Regions from separate parts of the Arthrobacter sp. UYCu712 genome, predicted to be linked through region 1. Evidence: riboswitches for the same ligand, from Rfam matches in the RefSeq annotation. Region 1 holds a riboswitch; each other region holds the start of a gene.
What was found. A riboswitch is a leader RNA that binds a small molecule or an ion and turns the genes downstream of it on or off. The one in region 1 is predicted to bind S-adenosylmethionine.
Positions count from the first base shown of each region.

Region 2: another riboswitch for S-adenosylmethionine. It lies ahead of ABIB51_RS14980 (bifunctional o-acetylhomoserine/o-acetylserine sulfhydrylase); the one in region 1 lies ahead of ABIB51_RS02000 (methionine ABC transporter ATP-binding protein).
Region 3: another riboswitch for S-adenosylmethionine. It lies ahead of ABIB51_RS14315 (DUF1737 domain-containing protein); the one in region 1 lies ahead of ABIB51_RS02000 (methionine ABC transporter ATP-binding protein).
Region 4: another riboswitch for S-adenosylmethionine. It lies ahead of ABIB51_RS08690 (aminotransferase class V-fold PLP-dependent enzyme); the one in region 1 lies ahead of ABIB51_RS02000 (methionine ABC transporter ATP-binding protein).

Region 1 is NZ_JBEPOZ010000002.1:8,636-11,833, reverse strand. Features, by position in the region: gene acs (acetate--CoA ligase) at 1-571, opposite strand, end outside; gene ABIB51_RS02005 (CoA-binding protein) at 875-1,300, shown strand; SAM riboswitch class I at 1,394-1,483, shown strand; gene ABIB51_RS02000 (methionine ABC transporter ATP-binding protein) at 1,621-2,430, shown strand; gene ABIB51_RS01995 (methionine ABC transporter permease) at 2,423-3,088, shown strand; gene ABIB51_RS01990 (LLM class flavin-dependent oxidoreductase) at 3,140-3,198, shown strand, end outside.
Region 2 is NZ_JBEPOZ010000015.1:78,495-81,692, forward strand. Features, by position in the region: gene ABIB51_RS14970 (CPBP family intramembrane glutamic endopeptidase) at 1-97, shown strand, start outside; gene ABIB51_RS14975 (VOC family protein) at 225-863, opposite strand; SAM riboswitch class IV at 1,057-1,172, shown strand; gene ABIB51_RS14980 (bifunctional o-acetylhomoserine/o-acetylserine sulfhydrylase) at 1,232-2,548, shown strand; SAM riboswitch class IV at 2,666-2,781, shown strand; gene metX (homoserine O-acetyltransferase MetX) at 2,793-3,198, shown strand, end outside.
Region 3 is NZ_JBEPOZ010000014.1:35,606-38,803, forward strand. Features, by position in the region: gene ABIB51_RS14305 (glycosyltransferase family 2 protein) at 1-222, opposite strand, end outside; gene ABIB51_RS14310 (ATP-grasp domain-containing protein) at 209-1,141, opposite strand; SAM riboswitch class IV at 1,425-1,540, shown strand; gene ABIB51_RS14315 (DUF1737 domain-containing protein) at 1,554-1,886, shown strand; gene ABIB51_RS14320 (rhodanese-like domain-containing protein) at 1,883-2,302, shown strand; gene ABIB51_RS14325 (O-succinylhomoserine sulfhydrylase) at 2,303-3,198, shown strand, end outside.
Region 4 is NZ_JBEPOZ010000006.1:189,049-192,246, reverse strand. Features, by position in the region: gene ABIB51_RS08690 (aminotransferase class V-fold PLP-dependent enzyme) at 1-1,287, opposite strand, end outside; SAM riboswitch class IV at 1,323-1,436, opposite strand; gene hisN (histidinol-phosphatase) at 1,597-2,409, opposite strand; gene rsgA (ribosome small subunit-dependent GTPase A) at 2,500-3,198, opposite strand, start outside.

The sequences.
Region 1 (3,198 bases):
CGCGCTGGAGTTCGGCGTACGTGATGGAGCGGCGGTCGCCGGGTTCACCTTCGAAGTGGAGGGCCACTTTCTCGCCCCGGCCGGCGTCGACATGGCGGTCCACGCAGTTGTGGGCCACGTTGAGCTTGCCGCCTTCGAACCACGTGATGTCCGGGCCGGTGCCGGCTTCAAGGTCGGCCGGCACGCGCCGGTGCGCGGTGTGCCAGGGCTTGCCGCCGTACGAATGGCCCGTGGGCACCTCCGCCCAGTCCAGGCGGAGGGCCTGTTCTTCCCAGAACGCAACTGTGTCTGTGCCTGGGTCTGCGCCTGCGGCTGGGTCTGCGCCCGCGCCCGCGCCTGCGCCTGCGGCCGCGGGGGTGGTGCTGCGGTGACGCGCCGGTCCGCCGGTGGGGACGCCGTGCACTGCGCCGTCCGTGGGCTCTGTCAGGGACCATCCCGAAGAGCCGCGAGAGGAGCCGGGCGCGTCACGCAGCCCTGCTTCGTTCGCCGTCGCGTCCGAAGTGGTTTGTGGGGATGCCTCGGACGGAGTCCGGGCAAAGGTGGGCAGGGCGGAAGAATTCTCAGGGGTCATTGTGGCACTCCATCGGTCCTGGCAGTAGCACCCTGGTTCCTCCAGTTCCCTCGAATTCATCGAAAGAGAGAGGAACAGTTCCGTGGGAATGGTCGTCTCACGTCACCGGGGGTTGCTGCGGCTTCATCGATCCAGGTCTCTCGGCCGCTCGGGATGGTCAGTACCAACTAGACCCGAGATGCACGAATCCGCAAAATCCGGGTCTTCCGCGCTGTAATATTCGTTCATTGCGGCACCGGATGCCGATGTTTCATTCATTTGTTCGGAGATTATGCCGAAACTCCGCAGGAGTAGGCTTGATGCATGACTCATGTAAACGATCCGGCAGTCATTGACCGGCTCATGCGAACCAAGGGCCTGTGGGCGATCGTCGGACTCACCACCAACGAGTGGCGCTCGGCCTACGACGTCTCCCTCTTCGTCCGGGACCGCCTGGGCATGCAGATTGTCCCGGTCAACCTGCCCGGGGACGACGTCCACGGCGAGAAGGGGTACCGCTCGCTGGCCGAGATCCCCGCGGAGAAGCACCCGATCGACGTCGTGGACTGCTTCGTCAACTCGCACAGGGTGGGGGCCGTCATCGACCAGGCCATAGCGGTCGGCGCGAAAGCCGTCTGGCTGCAGCTGGGCGTCTTCGACGATGCCGCAGTGGAGCGCGCCAAGGCGGCCGGACTGGACGTTGTCGTGAACGCGTGCCCCGCCCGCGAAGGCTGGCGCGTGGACAGCTAGCAGCAGTCGAGAAGCTACAGGATCAGGAAAGCCGGTTACAAAATGTGACCGGCTTTTTCCGTATCCGCTGCCCAGCCGTGTCAGATGGAGTCGTAACCATCCCGAGCGGCTGAGAGATCTGGCTCCGTGACGCCGCAGCAACCCCCTCTTTGAGGACGGTGCTACCGCCAGGACCGATGGAGAACCGATGTGTTCTTAGGCTCGGGGCTTCGCTAAGCGCAGCCCGGAGCCGGGGCTCAGGGCCTTCCTCGGGCGATCCCGGAGGAAACCATGAACACGCAGACAGCGGTCGCGGCGCGGCCCCGAGCAGGTGATGACCTGTGATCGACATCCAGAACGTCAGTACGACATTCGATTCGTCCGGCGGCCGATTCACGGCCGTGGATGATGTCAGCCTGCATATCAGGCGGGGCACCATCCAGGGCATCATCGGGTTCTCCGGGGCCGGGAAGTCCACCCTGCTGCGGAACATCAACCTCCTCGAGCGCCCGACGTCGGGACGCGTCCTGGTGGACGGCGTCGACCTCGTGACCCTGTCCGACGCCGAGCTCCGGACCAAGCGGCACGACATCGGGATGGTTTTCCAGCACTTCAATCTGCTCAACAACCTCACGGCCCAGGAAAATGTGGAGTTGTCGCTGAAGTTCGCCGGCGTGGGCAAGGCAGAACGCCGCCGGCGGGCAGCCGAAACCCTGGAAATCGTGGACCTCGCCGACAAGGCCACAACGTATCCGGCCAAGCTCTCAGGCGGCCAGAAACAGCGTGTGGCGATCGCCCGCGCCCTCGCCACCGGGCCCAAGGTGCTGCTCTGCGACGAGCCGACGTCCGCCGTCGACCCCCGGACGACAGCATCCGTCCTGCAGTACCTGGCCGACGTCAACGCCGAATTCGGCATCACCATCGTGGTGGTCACCCACGAGATGAACGTCATCAAGGCCATTGCCGACAACGTTGCGGTCATGGAAGAGGGCCGGGTGGTGGAGCAGTTCGATCTCACCGAACTCCAGCGCCACGGCTTCCACCCGGCGACGTCGATCGGCCGTTACCTGATCTCCGATGAGATCCAGCTGGACCGCTCCGGGAAGGGCGCCCACACCACAGCCACTTCGGAGGGCCTGATCAATGTTTGACCGCATCCTGGAAGTCCTGCCCGAAATCGGCGTCGCCATGGGGCAGACCCTCACCATGCTGCTGGTGGCCATCCCGCTGGCGGTGCTCCTCGGCACGCCCCTGGGTGTGCTGCTCTACACGATCGGTCCCAACGGGCTGAAGCACAAACCGAAGCTGCACCGCGTCCTGGACGGGTTGGTCAACCTGGTCCGCTCGTTCCCGTTCCTGATCCTGCTGATCGCGATCATTCCGGTGACCAGGTTCATTGTCGGCACCACCATCGGCACGGCCGCCGTCATTGTCCCGCTGGCCCTCAACGCCATCCCGTACTTTGCCCGCTTTGTGGAACAGAACCTCAGCCAACTGGGCGGCGGCGTGGTCGAGGCGGCACGGTCCATGGGAGCCAGCCGGTCCCAGATCGTCCGGGATGTCCTGATCGTGGAGGCGAAGCCCGGACTCGTCAGCTCCATCACGATTATGACCGTCAGCTTCATCTCCTACTCGGCGATGGCCGGCCTGGTGGGCGGCGGCGGAATCGGCGACTTTGCCATCCGGTACGGCTACTACCGCTACGAGACGCCGCTCATGATCACGGCCATTGTCCTGATGATCCTGCTGGTCACCATCGTCCAGCTGGGCGGCTCCCGCCTCGCCCGACGCCTGGACAAGCGGCTCTGACCGCCCGCAGCACCCCGGCCCATCACACCTCCCACAGCGGAAAGCACCCCCATGACTTCAACAGCCAGTACCCGCTTCAACGGACCCCGCCCCCGCCTTCTCATCAGCGC
Region 2 (3,198 bases), on a different contig from region 1:
CCGCAGGGTGATGCCGCTGGTCATTGCCCACGCACTGCTGGACATCGTGGCGTTCGTCGGCTTCAGCCTGTTCGGCAAGGCCATCGGCCTGGGCTGAGCGCGGACCGGCCACAGCGGACCGGTCCCTCAGCGGACCGGCCCTTTAATAGAATTCGGCCGCCATCGGTGGGTGACGTCATTGGCACCCGCTGATGGCGGCCGAAGTGTTAGGGCGGTGTAGGACCTTAGATGATGACGGCTCCGGAAGTCGTCTCGAAGGTGACGGACAGGATGCCGGGCGTGCCGTGCGGGGCAAGCCAATTGACGGCGACATCTTCCAGCGGCTTCTCCACCGGTTCGCCCAGCCACTCCGTGACGCGGTCCGCCGAGCCGGCGATGGTCAGCGCCGTCATCTTGACGTCGCTCGGGTAGGCGTTGGACGGGTGAAGTTCCGGATCGCCCTCCCACTTGAGCATGTACGGAACCTGGGGATCGGCGATGAGCCCCAGGATGCCGATCTGCTTCCAGACAAGCTCGCGGCCGTCCGGGAACTTCCGGTTGCCGTTGACGGCGGCGCGGCCCAGCCGCTCCTCGAACGGTGCCAGGTCGTCCACCTCGACGCACCAGCCCATCCAGCCGCCGCCCGCTTCGGAGCGGGCGCGTACGGCCTGGCCGAACGGAGCCTTGTCCGAGGCCGGGTGGTTCAGGACCTCGACGACTTCGAGGTATTTGTGTCCCGCGAGGGGGATGATCATGTTGCGGGTCCCGAAACGGGGATGCACTCCGCCCTTAACGGCATCGACGCCGAGGGCAGTTGCAATACGTTCGGTGGTGGCTGCCAAGCCATCTCGTTCACAGGCGTAAGAGACGTGATCCATGCGCATGCCATCATCTTGGCACTTTGTGATGGAGCTCTCAGCTTAGGTAAACCTAACCGAGATGGGATGTCATTTAATGGTGGCCGTGACGCCATGGCGGGGACCGCGATCCGGGCTCCCGGCCGGAATCCCGCAGCGCGGGCTTCATGTTCGTCACAAAGCTATCCAAGGCCCGGACGGCGTTCCTACACTGAAGCCAGGTCATGAGTGCCAGCACACAGCCCCGGCTTGCTGGCCGGCAACCCTCGTATCGCGGTGGGGTGCCCCGGGTGAAGACCTGGCCGTCCGGCGCCCGCCGGAGGGCAAGCGCGGCGCCTGTCCCGTCCGAGCCCAGCGGCCCGGCGGCCTGTGCCCGGTCCTTGAGGAGCATTCCGATGTCCAACGCCTGGTCCTTTGAAACCCGCCAGATCCACGCCGGCCAGGAGCCGGACAGCGCCACCGGCGCGCGTGCCCTTCCCATCTACCAGACGACGTCGTTCGTCTTCCCGAGCGCCGAAAGCGCCGCCAACCGCTTTGCGCTCGCCGAACTCGCACCGATCTACACCCGGATCGGCAACCCCACCCAGGACGCGGTGGAGCAGCGGGTGGCGAGCCTGGAAGGCGGACTCGGGGCCCTGCTGCTCAGTTCCGGCCAGGCCGCCGAGACCTTTGCGGTCCTCAACATCGCCGAGGCCGGCGACCACGTGGTGGCCAGCCCCAGCCTGTACGGCGGCACCTACAACCTGCTGGCCCACACGCTGAAGAAGTTCGGCATCTCCGTGACGTTCGTGGAGGACCCGGACAACCTGGAGCAGTGGCGCGACGCCGTCCGGCCCAACACCAAACTGTTCTTCGGCGAAGTGGTCTCCAACCCCCGCCAGGACGTCCTCGACATCGAGGGCATCTCCCGAGTGGCGCACGAGGCCGGTGTGCCCCTGATCGTCGACAACACACTCTCCACCCCGTACCTGATCCGGCCGATCGAGTGGGGCGCGGACATCGTGGTCCACTCCGCCACCAAGTACCTTGGCGGGCACGGCGCCGCGATCGCCGGTGTGATTGTCGACTCCGGCAACTTCGACTTCGGCAAGGACCCGGCACGGTTCCCCGGCTTCAACACCCCGGACCCCACCTACAACGGGCTCGTCTACGCCCGGGACCTCGGCGCGGACGGCGCCCTCGGCGCGAACCTTTCCTACATCCTCAAGGCCCGCGTCCAGCTCCTGCGCGACCTCGGCTCCGCGGTGTCCCCGTTCAACGCCTTCCTCATCGCCCAGGGCATCGAGACCCTGAGCCTGCGGGTCGAGCGCCATGTATCCAACGCCACCCGGGTGGCCGAATGGCTCGAAGCCCGGGCCGACGTCGAATCGGTGGCCTACGCCGGGCTGCCGTCCAGCCCCTGGTACGAGCGCGGCCGCAAGTACGGGCCCAAGGGCACGGGCGCCGTCGTGGCCTTCAACCTCGCCGGGGGAGCGGAGGCCGGCAAGCGCTTCGTGGACGCCCTTGAACTGCACTCGCACGTGGCCAACATCGGCGACGTGCGCTCGCTGGTCATCCACCCGGCGTCGACCACCCACAGCCAGCTCTCCCCGGAACAGCAGACGGTGGCCGGCGTCAACCCGGGACTCGTGCGGCTGTCGGTGGGCCTGGAGCACATTGACGACATCATCGCCGACCTCGAGGCAGGCTTCCGGGCGGCCAAGGGCGCCTGAATCCGCCGGTTTCCGGTGCCCCTGCCGTGTGCAGGGGCACACCGGCGGCCACGCCCGGAGTCACACAGCCGTCACAATTTTCGCCACAACGGCGCCTCCTTTCGTAAACTCAAGGCAGGTCATGAGTGCCAGTGACAGCCCCGGCTTGCTGGCCGGCAACCCTCCTTTTGCGGCGGGGTGCCCCGGGTGAAGACCTGGCCTGCCGGTCTGCCGACGGCGGGCAAGCGCGAAGTTAGGTCCTCAGATGACGATTGCCGCCACCCGCACGGGTGTACCCGGAAGTAAAACCGCCGAAACGCCGGCCGCCGGCCCCGCCGCCGCGGAACCCGACACCGCCTCCGGCCGGACCGTTCCCGACGGAACCGTCCGGCACCTCCGGATCGGTGACCTCGACCTCGAGTCCGGAGCCCGGCTGCCCGCTGCCACGCTCGGCTATGAGACGTGGGGGACGCTCAACGCGGACCGTTCCAATGCGGTCCTGATCGAACATGCGCTCACCGGCGACACCCACGTCACCCGCGGTGCCAGCGAGGAGCCCGGCTGGTGGGAGCAACTGGCCGGCCCCGGCGCCCCGGTGGACACGGACAAATACTTCGTTGTCTCCATCAACATCCTCGGCGGCTGCTACGGCTCCACCGGACCCTCGACGC
Region 3 (3,198 bases), on a different contig from region 1:
GATGGCGCCGGACTCATTGCGGACCGGGACGACAATGGAGACGCTGGGCCATTGATCCCACAGTGTCGGGACTCCGCGCCGGCGACGGCGGGCGGCACGGACCTCGAACCGCACGGCCAGGGGCAGCGCGATCAGCTGAACGAGGCCGAACAGCAGGCTCGGCGCGCCGAGGAGGAGCAGGAGGATCAGGGCGCCCGGGGCAGCGGGGTCAAACCAGGACACTGGCGTACGCCCCGGTTCCCTGCCGGAACGACGCCGGGTTGAAGGACGGCAGGTTGAAGGCGTCCAGGACGGCGTCGAGCAGTTCGGGCGCCACGTCGCTGAAGGCGCCGAAGCGGGCGTCCACGCCCAGCACCACCGGGGTTCCGTCGGCCCTGCGGCGGACATCCAGGTGAACGGGACCGATCAGGCCCAGTGAACGGACGGCGGCTGTCGCCACGTCGCCCACGTCCATGGCCTCACCGGCCAGGACCCGCCGGGTCACCGCCCCGCAGCCTTCGATCCGGGCCTTTTCCACCACAACGGCGAATGGGGATGCCGCATTGTGCGCCGGTGTCCCGTAGACCATCGGGGAATATTCCAATCCGGGAATATATTCCTGCACAATCTGCCCGTCAGGCAATTCACCCCAGTCGATGTCCTCGGTCCCGTCGATGACGATCACATCGCAGCCGCCGCGGTAGGACCGGGACTTGACCACCACCGGTCCGTCCAGCGCAGCCATCGCGGCACCGGCGTCGACGAAGTCCCCGGGAACGCCGAAGCGGGGGACCGGAATTCCGGCAGAGCGCAGGTGCCACGCCGTGAAGAGCCGGTCGTTGGCGAGAGCGACGGGGCCGGGATCGCCCACGATCACACGGACGTCCCGTCCGAACCCGGCACGTGCCGCGGAGACCTGCATCAGCTCATCGCTGCCGGCCGGAATCACCAGGTTAACGCCCTCCCGGGCGACGATCCGGCGCAGCACAGGCATCATCTCAGGATCAGCGGCCGGCGGCACCCTGACCCCGCTGACGCCCGATCCGTCCGGCAGTTCCCGGACATCGGCGCCCATGAACGGAACGCCCCGGGACCGCAGCTGGGCGGCGAGGGCGGTGCCGGCAGGGCTGCCGACACTGGTGATCAGGACGCGGGGTTTCACGGTTTCTCCGTTTCAGTTCCGAGGCGGCGGGCAGGCCTTGGCATTTCTGCCCGGCACCCTCAATCTGCGGCGGCTTGGCACTCCAGGACCTCCGGCGGAAGCCTGCCTCCAGTAAAGGCGAGCGACCTATCAGAAGACCCGAGTGGGCCCTACTCGAAACTGTCCGGGCGCGGATCCGGACGGGACAAGTAATACGTATGCCCGGGACCGGGACCGGAAGCCGGTTACGGAACATGACGGCGGCGCGGTGCGCGCGGGCGTCGCAGGTGTTACGTTTTTCGGGAGTAACGAGAACCGGCGCCAAGCCCTGACTGGCCGGTCGGCAACCCTCCCTTTCGCGGCGGGGTGCCTCAGGTGAATACTCGGCATATCGACCCATTCGAGCTGCAAGCGTGAAAGAAGGAGTCCCGTCGTGCCTGACGCATCCGCCCCCGCTGTCCCAAGCACAGCACCCGCGCCGTCCCCCGCCCGCCCGGGCGCGGCCATTGAGGAACGGCTGGCCTACCGCCTGTTCACCGGCCCCGACGACCGTTCCTTCTGCGAGCGGGTTTCGACGGCCCTGGCAGGGGGCTACGTCCTGCACGGGAGCCCCTCCGCCAGCTTCAACGGCAGCAGCGTCATCGTTGCCCAGGCCGTGGTGCTGCCGGCAGCGATCGCCAGCGCCGATGCCGCGGTCGCCGACGCGGTGGAAGGCCTGGAAATTGACGGCTTCGGCTTTGAAGAGACCATCGAGGGCAACGCATGAGCTACGCCGGAGACCTGAGCCCGCAGGAAGCCTGGGCCAAACTCGAGGCGGGCGCCATCCTGGTCGATGTCCGCACCGAGGGCGAATGGGCCCACATTGGCATCCCGGACACCGCATCCGCGGGCAACAAGCGGAATGATCCGCTGTTCATCCAGTGGAACCTGGCCGGCGGCATCCCCAACTCGCAGTTCGTTGAGCAACTCAAGCAGCAGGCACCGGAGGATACCGGCACCGAGCTGGTCTTCCTCTGCCGTTCGGGTGCCCGGTCCATCGCCGCCGCAATCGCCGCCACCGAGGCCGGCTACACGTCCTACAACGTCCTTGAGGGTTTCGAGGGCGAGCCGGACAAGTTCGGCGAACGGAGCGTTAACGGCTGGAAGAACCGTGGCCTGCCCACCAACCTCGGAAAGAACTAAGTGACTTTCAACCCCGACGCCGCCGGCTGGAGCCCGGAAACCCAGGCTGTCCGCGGCGGGCTGGACCGCACGGGCTTCCAGGAAACCACCGAGCCGATCTTCCTCAACTCCGGCTTCGTCTACGAATCCGCCGCCGCCGCCGAGCGTGCCTTCACCGGGGAGGACGAGCGCTTCGTCTATTCCCGCTACGGCAACCCCTCGGTGGCCACTTTCCAGGAACGCCTCCGCCTTCTTGAGGGCACCGAGGCGTGCTTTGCCACGGCGTCCGGCATGTCCGCGGTGTTCACCGCCCTCGGCGCCCTGTTGGCAGCCGGCGACCGGGTGGTCGCCGCCCGCTCGCTGTTCGGCTCCTGCTTCGTCATCCTCAACGAAATCCTGCCGCGCTGGGGCGTGGAAACCGTCTTCGTCGACGGGCCGGACCTGGAGCAATGGAGGGTGGCCTTGTCGGAGCCGACGACGGCGGTCTTCTTCGAGTCGCCGTCGAACCCGATGCAGGAGATTGTGGACATCGCCGCTGTCAGCGACCTGGCCCATGCCGCGGGCGCCACCGTTGTGGTCGACAACGTCTTCGCCACTCCCCTGCTGCAGCGGTGCGGGGACCTCGGCGCGGATGTTGTTGTGTACTCCGGCACGAAACACATCGACGGCCAGGGCCGAGTCCTCGGCGGCGCGATCCTGGGCACCAAGGAATTCATCGACGGCCCGGTCAAGCAGCTCATGCGCCACACCGGACCGGCGCTCTCCGCCTTCAATGCGTGGGTGCTGACCAAGGGCCTCGAGACCATGGCGCTGCGCGTGAACCATTCATCGGCGTCGGCCCTGCGGCTGGCCGGGTGGCTCGAGGGGCAGCCCGCGGTGAACTGGGTGAAGTACCCGCTGCTGAAATCGCATCCGCA
Region 4 (3,198 bases), on a different contig from region 1:
GATCCCGGCGAGCAGCCGCTGCGCGTCTTCGAGCCGTGAGCCGAGACCGAAGCTGGCCCGCAGCGAACCGGACGGGAGGCCGAGCCGCTTGAGCAGCGGATGGGCGCAGAACCGGCCGTCGCGCAGGCCGATGCCGTGTTCGGCGGAAAGATACGCGGCCACCAGGCCGGCGTCGTAGCCTTCCACGGAGAAATTGACGACGCCGATCGTGCCGGCGCCCTGCCCGTGGTCTTCGGGGTCCGTGTCCGAGAAGATCTGGTGCACGGTCACGCCGTCGATCCGGCGGAGTCCCTCAACCAGGAAGGACCGGATGGCGTCCTCGTGGGCGTGCCACCGCGTCCGGTCAAGGGCCGCTATCACCTGGGTGGCCCGGGCCAGCGTGGCGGCACCCAGGACATTGGGGGAGCCGCCCTCGTGCCGGGCCGGACCGGTGGTCCAGCTGACCGTGTCGAGCCTGGCGTCGCTGACCGCTCCGCCGCCGGCGAGGTGCGGGGTTCCGGCGTCGAGCCAGTCCGGGCGGCCCACCAGCACGCCGGACCCGAACGGTGCGTAGAGCTTGTGGCCCGAGAAAGCGAGGTAGTCGATGCCGTCCGCGGCCACGTTGATGCGCCGGTGCGGGGCAAGCTGCGCGGCGTCGACGACGATCCGGGCGCCGTATTCGTGGGCGAGGGCGGCGAGGGCGCGGACCGGCAGGATCTCGCCCGTGACGTTCGAGGCGCCGGTGACGGCCAGGAGGCTGACGCCGCCGAGCGCGAGCTGTTCGCGGAGCTTCCCGAGGGTCTCCGCCAGGGTGGGAGCGGCGACGACGCTGCGGTGCGGTACGGACTGCCACGGCAGCAGGTTGGCGTGGTGCTCGATGTCGAGGTAGAGGACCTCGCCGGTGTGGCGGCCGTCCGCGACGGGCAGGCAGCCGGCCAGCAGGTTCAGCGAATCGGTGGTGTTGCGGGTGAAGATCACCGAGTCGTCCGGGCGTCCGCCGACAAACTCGCGCACAATGTCGCGGGCGTTTTCGTAGACGGAGGTGCTGATCTGGGAGGCGTACCCGGCGCCGCGGTGGACGCTCGCGTAGAACGGCAGGATCTCGTTCAGGTAGGCCGACACCACGGACAGGGCGGGCGCGGACGCTCCGTAGTCCAGGTTCGCGTAGCGGACGTGTCCGCCCTGGATCAGCGGGGCCTGGATCTCCGCGCCGGTGACGGCGGCGAACGGCCGGCCGGCGACGGCGAAACGGTCGGGCAGCGCCGTCGCGGACGGGGAGTGGGTGGCGGGAATGGTGGCAGTCGTCATGGGACCTCGCTTGAAAAAGGACCCCACGCACCGGGGATCCGCGCTTGCCGGGTCCAGTCAGGACCGGCCAGGTCGTCACCCGGGGCACCCCACCGCGAATGGAGGGTTGCCGGCCAGCAAACCGGGGTTTAGCGCTGGCACTCGTGACCTGCTTCGAGCCTAGGACATCCCTGCTGCCGCGGAAAAGGCGGGGGCCAATATGAAGCGTAATGTTACGCGCCGCCGGGAAAGGCCGGATTGGGCGAAGAAAAGACGCCGGCGGCCCCGAATCTGGGGGCCGCCGGCGTCATTAATTCGTGCGAAGGCTGCTTAGAGCAGGTCGTCCAGTCCCGGGTTGAGGCGCTTGAGGACCTCGGAGTGCAGGATCGAGTTGGTGGCGAGGGCGTTGCCGCCGAAGGGCCCGTCCTCGCCTTCGAGGGACGTGAAACGGCCGCCGGCTTCGGTGACGATCGGGACCAGGGCCGCCATGTCGTAGAGGTTCAGTTCGGGTTCGCAGGCGATGTCGACGGCGCCCTCCGCCACGAGGCAGTAGGACCAGAAGTCGCCGTAGGCGCGGGTCCGCCAGACCTCCTCCGTCAGGCCGAGGAACTCGTCAAGGTTTCCGCGTTCCTTCCAGCCGCCCAGGCTCGAGTAGGACAGCGAGGCGTCCGAAAGCTGGGACACGTTGGAGACCCGCAGCCGGGTCGCGGCGGCGAGCGAGCGTCCCATGTAGGCGCCGGCGCCCTTGGCCGCCCACCAGCGCTTGCCCAGGGCCGGGGCGCTGACGACGCCGACGACGGGCTCTCCCTCGTCGACGAGGGCGATCAGGGTGGCCCAGACGGGGACGCCGCGGACGAAGTTCTTGGTCCCGTCGATCGGGTCGATGATCCAGCGCCGCGACCCGTGGCCGGAGCTGCCGAATTCCTCGCCGAGGACGGCGTCGCGTGGGCGGGAGCGGGACAGCTGGCCGCGGATCGCTTCCTCGGCGGACTTGTCGGCGTCGGTGACCGGCGTCAGGTCAGGCTTCGTTTCGATCCGAAGATCGAGCGCCTTGAAGCGGCTCATGGTCTGGGAATCGACGGAATCTGCCAGTACATGGGCAAGGCGCAGGTCATCGTTGTAGCTCGAAGCGGGTTGACTCATGGTTCCAAACTACCGCCAAAGCGGGCCGCCCGCCGGGAGGCCACGGCCCCGGGACACCGCGGGGCGGCCCCGGCGTGCACCGCGCCGGGCCTACGAAACGGTGCCGAGTTCCTTGACGTCCTGCGCTTCCATCCGCGGGTCCGTGCCGAGGAGGCGGCGCAGCGACGTGAGCCGGGCCGGGCCGGACGGTCCCGCGTGGCCTGCCGCGACCCAGGCATCGACGCCGCAGTTGACGGCGCTCGTGTCGTGCTTGCAGCCCCGTTCGCAGTTGTCCGTGCCGGGTTCCAGGTCCGGGAAGGAACGCAGGATCCGGTCCGGATCCACGTGGGCCAGGCCGAAGGACCGGATGCCCGGGGTGTCGATGATCCAGCTGCCGGCGGGCGCATCGTTGACCTTGAGCGCCAGTGCCGAGGACGAGGTGTGCCGGCCGCGGCCGGTGACCGCGTTGACGCCGCCGGTGGCGCGCTCGGCGCCGGTGAGGGCGTTGACCATGGTGGACTTGCCGACGCCGGAGTGGCCGAGCATGACCGTGACCTTGCCGTCGAGGTAGTCGCGCAGCTGTGACACCGCGTCCTTGTCCAGCCGGGCGGACAGCCCGTCGTCCGAGCGGGCGTCGATGCCGGAGGCGGCCGAGTCCGCCGTTTTGCTGATGATGACCGGGAAATCCAGGTGCTGGTAGTTGGAGAGCAGCTCGGCGGGATCCTTGACGTCGGCTTTCGTGACGAGGAGCAGGGGAGCGATGCCGGCGTCGTAGGCGGCCACGAGGGCGCGGTCGATGAACCCGGTCCG